2 regions of the Citroniella saccharovorans genome follow, and region 2 is predicted to be linked to the other one. Evidence: predicted binding sites of a transcription regulator. Region 2 holds the regulator's gene; the other holds the start of a gene.
What was found. Region 2 encodes HrcA, which represses chaperone genes, less so after heat shock. Its sites were predicted from a motif close to ATTAGCACTCNATANTATNGAGTGCTAAT; they were not measured.
Positions count from the first base shown of each region.

Region 1: the regulator HrcA is predicted to act here: its motif matches at 2,023-2,051, upstream of VLK81_RS07285 (co-chaperone GroES).

Region 1 is NZ_JAYKOT010000003.1:985,404-990,507, reverse strand. It holds gene VLK81_RS07295 (ABC-F family ATP-binding cassette domain-containing protein) at 1-1,050, shown strand, start outside; gene VLK81_RS07290 (DNA-3-methyladenine glycosylase family protein) at 1,040-1,915, shown strand; gene VLK81_RS07285 (co-chaperone GroES) at 2,084-2,368, shown strand; gene groL (chaperonin GroEL) at 2,386-4,023, shown strand; gene VLK81_RS07275 (tryptophanase) at 4,262-5,104, shown strand, end outside.
Region 2 is NZ_JAYKOT010000003.1:1,097,308-1,102,411, forward strand. It holds gene dnaK (molecular chaperone DnaK) at 1-1,162, opposite strand, end outside; gene grpE (nucleotide exchange factor GrpE) at 1,182-1,760, opposite strand; gene hrcA (heat-inducible transcriptional repressor HrcA) at 1,757-2,779, opposite strand; gene hemW (radical SAM family heme chaperone HemW) at 3,074-4,243, opposite strand; gene lepA (translation elongation factor 4) at 4,236-5,104, opposite strand, start outside.

The DNA.
Region 1 (5,104 bases), 110 kb from region 2:
AGAGAAAAACTTCTAGCTAAAGTTGATGTTTTTGAGGATCCAAAAAGGCAGGCTACAGATTTTCACTTAAATTTTGAATCGGATATAAAAAGTGGACAAGATATATTAAGTGTAGAAAATGCTGGAAAATCATTTGGAGAGAAGAAAGTTTTTTCAAATATTTCATTTGATATTTATAAGAATGATCGTGTAGGAATTATAGGAAAAAATGGAATAGGAAAGACAAGCCTTATAAAGTCGATTCTAGGAGAGTATCATTTAGACGAGGGTGAAGTTAACTTTGGATCAAATATTGTAATTGGGTATTATGACCAGGAGCAAAAATCACTTAATAAAGAAAACACTGTTATAGAAGAAATTTATGATAACTATGACTATATGGATTTAAGTGAAATAAGAAATTATCTTGGAGCTTTTGGATATTCTGGTGAAAATGTTTTTAAGGAAATATCCTCGCTTTCTGGAGGGGAAAAGGGTAGACTTAGCCTACTTAAGATAATGCTAAAAAAACCTAATTTTCTAATAATGGATGAACCTACAAACCATTTAGATATTGAATCTAAAGAGATTTTAGAAAATGCACTTAAGGATTACAAGGAAACTTTTCTTATAATAAGTCATGATAGATATTTTCTTAATAAAGTTGTAAATAAACTTATTGTTGTAGATAGAGATGGATGTGAAGTATTTCTAGGAAATTATGATTATTATTTGGAAAAATTAGAAGAAAGAAGAATAGAAAAAGAAGAGTTATCAGATGATTTTTCTGGATTTACTAAAACAGAACTTAAGAAAATTAAGAAAAATGATAACCTGAAAAAGAAAAATATAAAGAAAATCAGGGCTGACATTAGATTTGTTTCAAATAAAATAGAAGAGCTTGAAGAGGAAATTGAATATCTAAATAATAAACTTACAGAAAAAGAAGTTTATGAAGACTACAAAAAAGCCTTTGAAATAAATAACATCATTAAAAATAACAAGGAAGAGATAGATTTGCTTTTTGATAAGTGGCAAGCCTTGGAAGAGGAATTAGACAGTGATAATTGAATTTGAAAAAAAAGATTTTAATATAAAACATATTTTTGAATGCGGGCAAGCTTTTAGATGGTACGATGATGGAGACCACTTTACCTCAATCCATAAGGGCAAGGTTATATATATAAGAGAAGAAGAAAATAAAATCTATATCAATTCTCCACTAGAAGATTTTGATAGCAAAATTTGGGAAAAGTATTTTGACCTAAAAAAAGATTATGGAAAGATTAAAAATTCTTTAATTGATAATGAAGAATTAAATAAAGCGAAAGAATTTGGATATGGAATAAGAATTTTAAAGCAAGACGAGTTCGAAACTATAATTAGCTTTATAATATCTGCAAATAATATGATTCCTAGAATAAAAAAATCAATAGAAACTATATCTTCCATGTATGGAGATTTAATATTTGAAGATGAAAAGAGAAGATACTATTCTTTTCCAAGTCCTGAAAGACTAGCTAGTGCTGATCCTAAAGATCTTAGAAAGTACGCTAGAGTTGGATTTAGGGATGAGAGAATTGTAACTGCTTCAAAAATGCTTTTAGAACCTAGTTTTAATATAAATCTTTTAAAAAATATGGAAACAGACATACTAAGAGAAAAACTAATTGAGCTTCCTGGAGTAGGTCCAAAGGTTGCAGACTGCATACTTCTTTTTGGATTTGGAAGAGCGGAAGTTTTTCCTGTTGATGTTTGGATTAAAAGAGTCATGGAAGAACTTTTTATCGGAGAAGAAGTACCTAAAAGTAAAATAAAATTATATGCTAATAAATATTTTGGAAATTTGGCTGGCTACGCACAACAATATCTATTTTATTATGGCAGAGAAAACAATATAGGAAAAGAAAGAAAAAAAGAGAATAAAGCAAAATAATTATGCTTATATATAAATAAAAGCTTTTTTTAACTATATTTTGATTATTTTAAAAGAAATTAGGACTTGATAATATTAGATTTAGATAGTATTATTATATTGTAAGTGTTAGCACTCGGAAGCGATGAGTGCTAACAAATAAAAATTATATTATAAAGGAGAAAATATATGAAACTAAAACCACTAGATGATAGAATTGTTATAAAAAAATGTGATGTTGAAGAAAAGACAAAATCTGGTTTACTTCTTCCATCTTCAGCAAAAGAAGCTCCACAATTTGCAGAAGTTGTTGAAATTGGCGATAAAATTTTAAAGAGTGAAAAGAAAAGTGCAAATATTAAAGTTGGAGATTTAGTTATATATTCAAAATATGCTGGAACAGATGTAAAGATAGATAGTGAAGAATTTACTATCGTTAAGTACTCTGATGTACTTGCTGTTGTTGAAAAATAATTTAAGGAGGATAATAAATGAGTAAAGAAATAAAATATTCACAAGATGCTAGAAAGTCTTTAGAAAGTGGTATTAATAAATTATCTGATACTGTAAAAATAACTCTTGGACCTAAGGGAAGAAATGTAGTATTAGATAAAAAATTTGGATCACCTCTTATCACTAACGATGGTGTAACAATAGCTAAGGAAATTGAATTTGAAGATAGATATGAAAATATGGGAGCTCAACTTGTAAAAGAAGTTGCTACAAAAACTAATGATGTTGCTGGAGATGGAACTACTACAGCTACTCTACTTGCTCAAGCTATAGTTAGAGAAGGATCAAAAAATGTGGCAGCTGGCGCTAACCCAATGATTCTTCAAAGAGGACTAAAAAAAGCTTTAGATAAAGCAGTAGAAGAGATAAAAAATTTATCTCACACAGTGTCTTCAAACGAAGAAATTGCACAAGTTGGTTCTGTTTCTTCTCAAGATGAATCTGTAGGAAAATTAATCGCTGAAGCTATGGAAAAAGTTGGTAAAGATGGTGTAATTACTGTTGAAGAATCAAAGAGCATGGGTACAACTTTAGATGTTGTAGAAGGTATGCAATTTGACAGAGGATATGTTTCATCATATATGGCTACAAATACTGACAAGATGGAAGCAAATCTTGAAAATCCAAAAATTCTTTTAACAGACAAAAAAATTACTAACATTCAAGACATTCTTCCAATCTTAGAAGGAATTATGGAACAATCAAGACCTCTATTAATTGTTGCAGATGATATAGAGGGCGAAGCTATGGCTACTTTGGTTCTTAATAAATTAAGAGGAACTTTAAATGTAGTTGCTGTTAAAGCTCCAGGATTTGGAGATAGAAGAAAAGAAATGCTTCAAGATATTGCAATTTTAACTGGTGCAACAGTTGTAACAGAAGATTTAGGAAATGATTTAAAAGAAACTACTCCTGAAATGCTTGGAGAAGCAAGAAGAGTAACTGTAACAAAAGAAAATACAGTTATAGTTGGAGGAAGTGGAAAAGAAGACTCTATAAATGAAAGAGTAACTTCAATTAAGAAACAAATTGAAATTACAGAATCTGATTTTGATAGAGAAAAATTACAAGAAAGACTTGCAAAACTAGCTGGTGGAGTTGCTGTCATTGAAGTTGGAGCTGCTACTGAAACTGAACTAAAAGAAAGAAAGCTTAGAATTGAAGATGCACTTGCTGCAACAAAGGCTGCTGTTGAAGAAGGTATAGTAGCTGGTGGTGGAACAGTTTTAGTTGATGTTATAGAAGAAGTTAAAAAACTTCTAGATGAAACTGAAGGCGATGAAAGAACAGGTGTAAATATTATTGTAAAAGCACTAGAAGAACCTGTTAGACAAATTGCTATAAATGCTGGACTTGAAGGATCAGTTATAGCTGAACAAGTTAAAAAGTTAGAAAAAGGCGTTGGATTTAATGCTATTACTGAAGAATATGTAGATATGTTTAAGGCAGGAATAGTTGATCCTACAAAAGTTACAAGATCTGCACTTGAAAATGCTGTATCTGTTGCATCTATGATAATAACTACTGAAGCTGCTGTAGCAGATGTAGAAAAAGAAGACCCGGCAGCTGCAATGGCAGGTATGGGCGGCATGGGTGGAATGGGCGGCATGATGTAATTTACCCAAAAATATTTTAGACCAAATGACTTTTCATTTGGTCTTTTTTTATTTGATTATAATATTAAAAATAAATTTATATAAATTGACTATTCCTTGATAAATAGATATAATAAAAATGACTTAACAAGAAAAATATTTTTATTAAAAAGTTTAAAAAAGTCTATTGTTTATAAATTAAAAACTACATTAAATTGAGCAAAATAAAACTAGGCTAATACTTAAGGAGGTAATAGTAATGACTAAAGAATATTCTTTAGATGTTCCAAAACCAAGACATTTCACATTTGCAGTAAGAGATTTAGCGGATGTAACAGTTGAGCAAAGAGAAAGAGCATTAAAAGCAACTCACTACAACGAATTTGCATTTCCTTCAGGACTTTTAACAGTAGATATGCTTTCAGATTCAGGTACAACTGCCATGACAAATACCCAATGGGCATCTTTATTTTATGGCGACGAGGCATACGGAAGAAATACAGGATACTATGTTCTTCTTGACACTTTTAGAGATATTTTTGAAAGAAAAGGTGAAAAAAACTGGAAGAAAATCGTAGACCTTGTAAGAACTGATTGTAGAGATGTAGAAAAGATGATGGATGAAGTCTACCTTTGTGAATATGAAGGCGGCTTATTTAATGCTGGAGCTTCTCAAATGGAAAGACCAAACTCATTTATTATCCAACAAGGGCGTGCAGCTGAGTCTGTTCTTATGGAAATAGTTAGGAATATTTTAAATGAAAGACATCCTGGAAAAGTTTTTACAATACCTTCCAATGGACACTTCGATACTACTGAGGGAAATATAAAACAAATGGGATCAATACCTAGAAATTTATATAATAAAGAAATATTATATGAAATTCCTGAAGGTGGGAAATACGAAAAAAATCCATTTAAAGGAAATATGGATATAGAAAAGCTAGAAAAATTAATTGAAAAGCTTGGTCCAGAAAATGTTCCACTTGTATTTACAACAATAACCAACAACACAGTATGCGGACAGCCAGTTTCATTAGGAAATATAAAAGAAATAAATAGAGTTGCTCATAAGTACAATATTCCATTAATATTTGATGCC
Region 2 (5,104 bases):
TATTTCTTTCAATAAGTTTTGTTGATACTCCGCCTAGTGTTTCAATACCTAATGATAGAGGAGTTACATCTAATAATAGTAAATCCTTAACTTCTCCAGCTAATACCCCACCTTGAATAGCTGCACCAACAGCAACACATTCATCTGGATTAATATCCTTTTGAGGATCTTTTCCTATAAGTTTTTTAACAGCTTCTTGAACTTGAGGAATTCTTGATGATCCACCTACTAATAAAACTTTTTCAACTTCATTTGCACTAATTCCAGCATCTTTTAATGCTTCTCTAACTGGTCCAAGAGTTTTTTCTACTAAATGTTCAGTTAATTCTTCAAATTTAGCTCTCTTAATATCCATATTTAAGTGAGCTGGAACTCCATTGATAGCAGTTATAAAAGGAAGATTTACATTTGAAGTAACAGTTGTAGAAAGCTCTTTCTTAGCCTTTTCAGCAGCGTCTTTTAATCTTTGGTGAGCAGTTGGATCTTCTCTTAGATCAATACCAGATTCTTTTTTATATTCTTCTGCTATATAGTCAATTAATTCCTTATCAAAATCATCTCCACCAAGTCTATTATTTCCTCTAGTAGCTAATACTTCAAAAACTCCATCTCCAACTTCTAGAATTGAAACATCAAATGTTCCACCACCAAGGTCATAAACCATAATTTTATGTTGATCAGTTTCCTTATCTACACCGTAAGCAAGAGCTGCAGCAGTTGGTTCATTTATAATTCTCTTAACATCAAGACCAGCAATCTTACCAGCATCTTTAGTAGCTTGTCTTTGAGCATCTGTAAAATAAGCAGGAACTGTGATAACAGCTTCAGTAACAGTTTCTCCTAAATATGATTCAGCATCCTTTTTAATTTTTTGAAGAATCATAGCTGAAATTTCTTCTGGAGTATATTTCTTTCCATCAATATCAACCTTGAAATCTGATCCCATTTCTCTCTTAATAGAAGAAATAGTGTTTTGAGGATTTAAGATTGCTTGTCTTTTAGCAGTTTCTCCAACTAATCTTTCTCCATCTTTAGTAAATGCAACTACTGAAGGTGTTGTTCTATTTCCTTCAGTGTTAGGGATAATAACAGCTTCCCCACCTTCCATAACAGCAACAGCTGAGTTTGTAGTACCTAAATCAATTCCAATAATTTTTCCCATAATAATTTCCTCCTAAAATTTATTTACTTACCTTTACATAACTAGGTCTAATGACCTTATCTCCAACTTTATATCCTGTTTGTAGTGTTTCTATTATAATTCCTTCACCTAAATCAGAATCTTCCATCACAACAGCGTTGTGCAAATTAGGATCAAACACCTTTCCATCAGACTCAATAACTTCTAGTCCATTTTTTTGTAAAATATCAAATAATTCTTTTCTAATTAACCTAAAACCTTTATTATACTCACTTTCATCTTCACTTTCAGGTCCTAAAGCCCTATCAAAATTATCCAAAACAGAAAGAATATCTGTAATCATACCTTCAGTAGCATATTTAACTAAGCTTTGCTTTTCCTTATTTACCCTATTTCTATAATTGTTAAAATCTGCTTGAAGCCTTACTAATGTATTTTTTAAATCTTCATAATCATTCGAAACATCATTTTCTAAGGAAGAATCCTCAATGTTAGAATCATTTTCAACAGACTCTGCTTCAAATATTTCTTCTTCTACACTATCCTTAACTTCATTTTGGTCTTCAGATAAATCCTTTTCTTCATCAGAAAGCTTTTTTTTGTTTAAATCTTCATTCACTTTCTTCCCTCCTTACTTTTAGAGCTAGTATTTAATTCATTTATTAAGCAAAGTAAATAATGAATAGCACTATCATAATCCATTCTTGTTGGTCCCAGTAGTCCAATTTTGCCATGAAGACCATTTTCTAACATATAAAATGAATCAATAATTGAAAGTCCTTTAAAACTATTGTCTTCATTTTCTTCTCCAATAGCAATATTTATCTTTGCATCTCCACTTACAAGAGCTTTAATTATTGTTTCCTTACTCTCAATAAGACTTATAAACTCTCTTACCTTATTAATGTCACTATATTCTGGAAATTTAAAAATGCTTGAAACCCCATCTAAAATAAGATCATATTTTTTTAGCTTTCCTATGTCATCTTTTACTGCTTCTTTTAGCTTTATCTTGAAATTATCTAAGCTTTCACTACTTTGAGTATCCACCATATCTAAAAACGATGGAATTTTTTCAATATACATACCAGAAATCAGATCATTAAAAATATAGTTAATCTTTATAAGGCTTTTAATATCACTTGTAAAGTCTTTTTTAATATGATGATAGTAAATCTTATCATTATCATAGACCATCACAAGTAGTAAAGTCTCTTCGCTTTCTTCTAAAATATATATTTTTTCAAGCTTTATATCTAAACTTTTATAAATTATGGCAAGTGTTGTATAGCCAGTTAAATTAGATAGCTTATTAATTGCCTCTTCAATAAGGGACCTTCCATTTAATGATCTATCTAAAAGATCTTTATAATCAGAAAACCCCATCATAGAACGCGATTCAATGAGATTATTTACATACAGCCTATATGCTTTATCTGACGGAATTCTTCCAGAAGAAGAATGTGCCTTAGACAAAAGGCCCAAGTCTTCAAGATCACTCATCTCATTTCTAATGGTAGCTGAACTGACTCCTAAGTTATAATTTTTAGATATAGTTCTTGACCCAATGGGCTCAGCATTTAGTAAATAACTTCCGATAATAGCTTCCAAAATTAGCTTTTTTCGTTCGTCTAACATAACTTTACCCTTCTTTGTTTTATTGTTAGCACTCTCACTCCTTGAGTGCTAACAACATTATACCCTCTATTTTTTCTTTTGTCAACATTTTTTGAATAATTTTATTTTTTCTTAGATAGATTAAAATAATTAAGTATATCTACCTTTGAATTAAAGAATCTTATTATGCAAATAAATATTTGAATGTTAAAGTTGTTTTTTATGTAAATTTTAATTTTAACTTTTATAAAATATTTTCAAACTAAAAAATATAGTTACTAAATAATTGATAATAAAAAAAGAAGCTAAAAGCTTCTAAATTAAGTCTACTAATATATGATTAGAAATATCTACTCCATCTAAAGAAAAAAATAAATTATTATCCATTAAGATTAAAAAACCTTCATCTAAATATTCTTTTATTTTTCTTTCTCTTTCTTTAAGTAGACTTATTCCAAAAATCTCCTCATAATTTTTAAGATTTATGCCTTCTTTTAACCTCATATTTGTAATTATATAATCTGTTCTAAGTTCTTTTAAATTATATTCACTATAATCACCAATTGGTAATACTCCATCATTTATCATTTCACCATATTTTTTAAAATTACAGACATTTTTATATCTGGCTTTTTTGTAAAATCCAGATGCTCCCATTCCAATTCCAAGTACTTCCTTCATTTGCCAATACTTTTTATTGTGAACTGATTCGTAGGATTCTTTTGCAAAATTTGAAATCTCATATCTTTTTAATCCAATTTCTTCTAAGCTCGTAACTATTTTATGGTAGAAGTTCCTGTCCATTTCATCATCATTTAAAGAAATTTTATTTTCTCTTACAAGCCTATGTAGATAGGTGTTTTCTTCTAATATAAGCGAATAATAAGAAAGATGGTTGGGACTTAAATAACTTATTATTTTTAGATCATTTTCTAAGTTTTTTTCTTCTTGTAATGGTAGGGAGTAAATCATATCTAGGTTTATATTAGCAAAAGAATTTTTATTTAGTAAGTCTATTGCTTCAATTACATCACTAGACTTATGAACCCTTCCTAATATCTTTAATATATTTTCATCAAAAGTTTGAACTCCTAAAGAAATTCTATTTACTCCGTAATCTTTAAGAATTTTTAGCTTATCTTGCCTAACATCTTCTGGATTCATCTCTATAGTAAATTCTATTTTTGAATTAAGATTAAAATTTTCATGAATTCCCTTTAATAGTTTATCTAAATTATCTAAGCTTAAATATGAAGGACTTCCACCGCCCAAAAATACTGAGTCAATTAAGATTTTCCCATATTTATTTTGATAAATTTCCATTTCCTTCAAAAGATTCGATATATATGAATCCATTCTTTTTTCTTGTCCAGGAAAAGTTAAAAAATCACAATAATAACATTTCTTATGACAAAAGGGGATATGGACATAAAGTCCCTTAGCCCCTTTTTCTTCTTTTTCAAAATATTTATCTAATCTATTCATCGTCGTCATACTTAAGTACGGCAAGAAAAGCATTTTGTGGAACTTCTACATTTCCAATTTGCCTCATACGTTTTTTACCTTCTTTTTGCTTTTCAAGAAGTTTTTTCTTTCTGGAAATATCTCCACCATAACATTTAGCAAGTACATCTTTTCTAAGAGCTGATACAGTTTCTCTGGCTATTATTTTAGAACCAATTGCCGCTTGAATAGGAATTGCAAATTGCTGTCTTGGAATTTCTTTTTTAAGCTTCTCAACAATAGTTCTAGCTCTTTGAGCTGCTTTTTCCCTATGAACAATAAGTGAAAAGGCATCAACTAACTCTCCATTAATTAAGATATCCATCTTTACAAGATCTGATTCCTGATATCCTTTTAAATCATAATCTAAAGAAGCGTATCCTTGTGTTTTAGATTTTAATGTATCAAAAAAGTCGTATATAACTTCATTTAAAGGCATTAAATAATGAATAGTCACTCTTTTTTCATCTAGATATTCCATATTTTCAAAGACGCCACGCTTATTTTGACAAATTTCCATAATAGGACCAACATAAGTTTTTGGCGTCATTATTTCACATGCAACCATAGGCTCTTTCATATAATCTATTTCTGTAGCTGGCGGCAAATTAGATGGATTTTGTATTTCTAAAAATGTTCCATCATTTTTCATAACTTCATAAATTACTGATGGAGCTGTGGCAATTATATTTAAGTCAAATTCTCTATCAAGCCTTTCCTGAATTATTTCCATATGAAGTAAACCCAAAAAGCCGCATCTAAAACCATATCCAAGTGCTTGGGATGTTTCAGGCTCGAAAACTAATGAAGCATCATTAACCTGTAATTTTTCCAAAGCTTCTC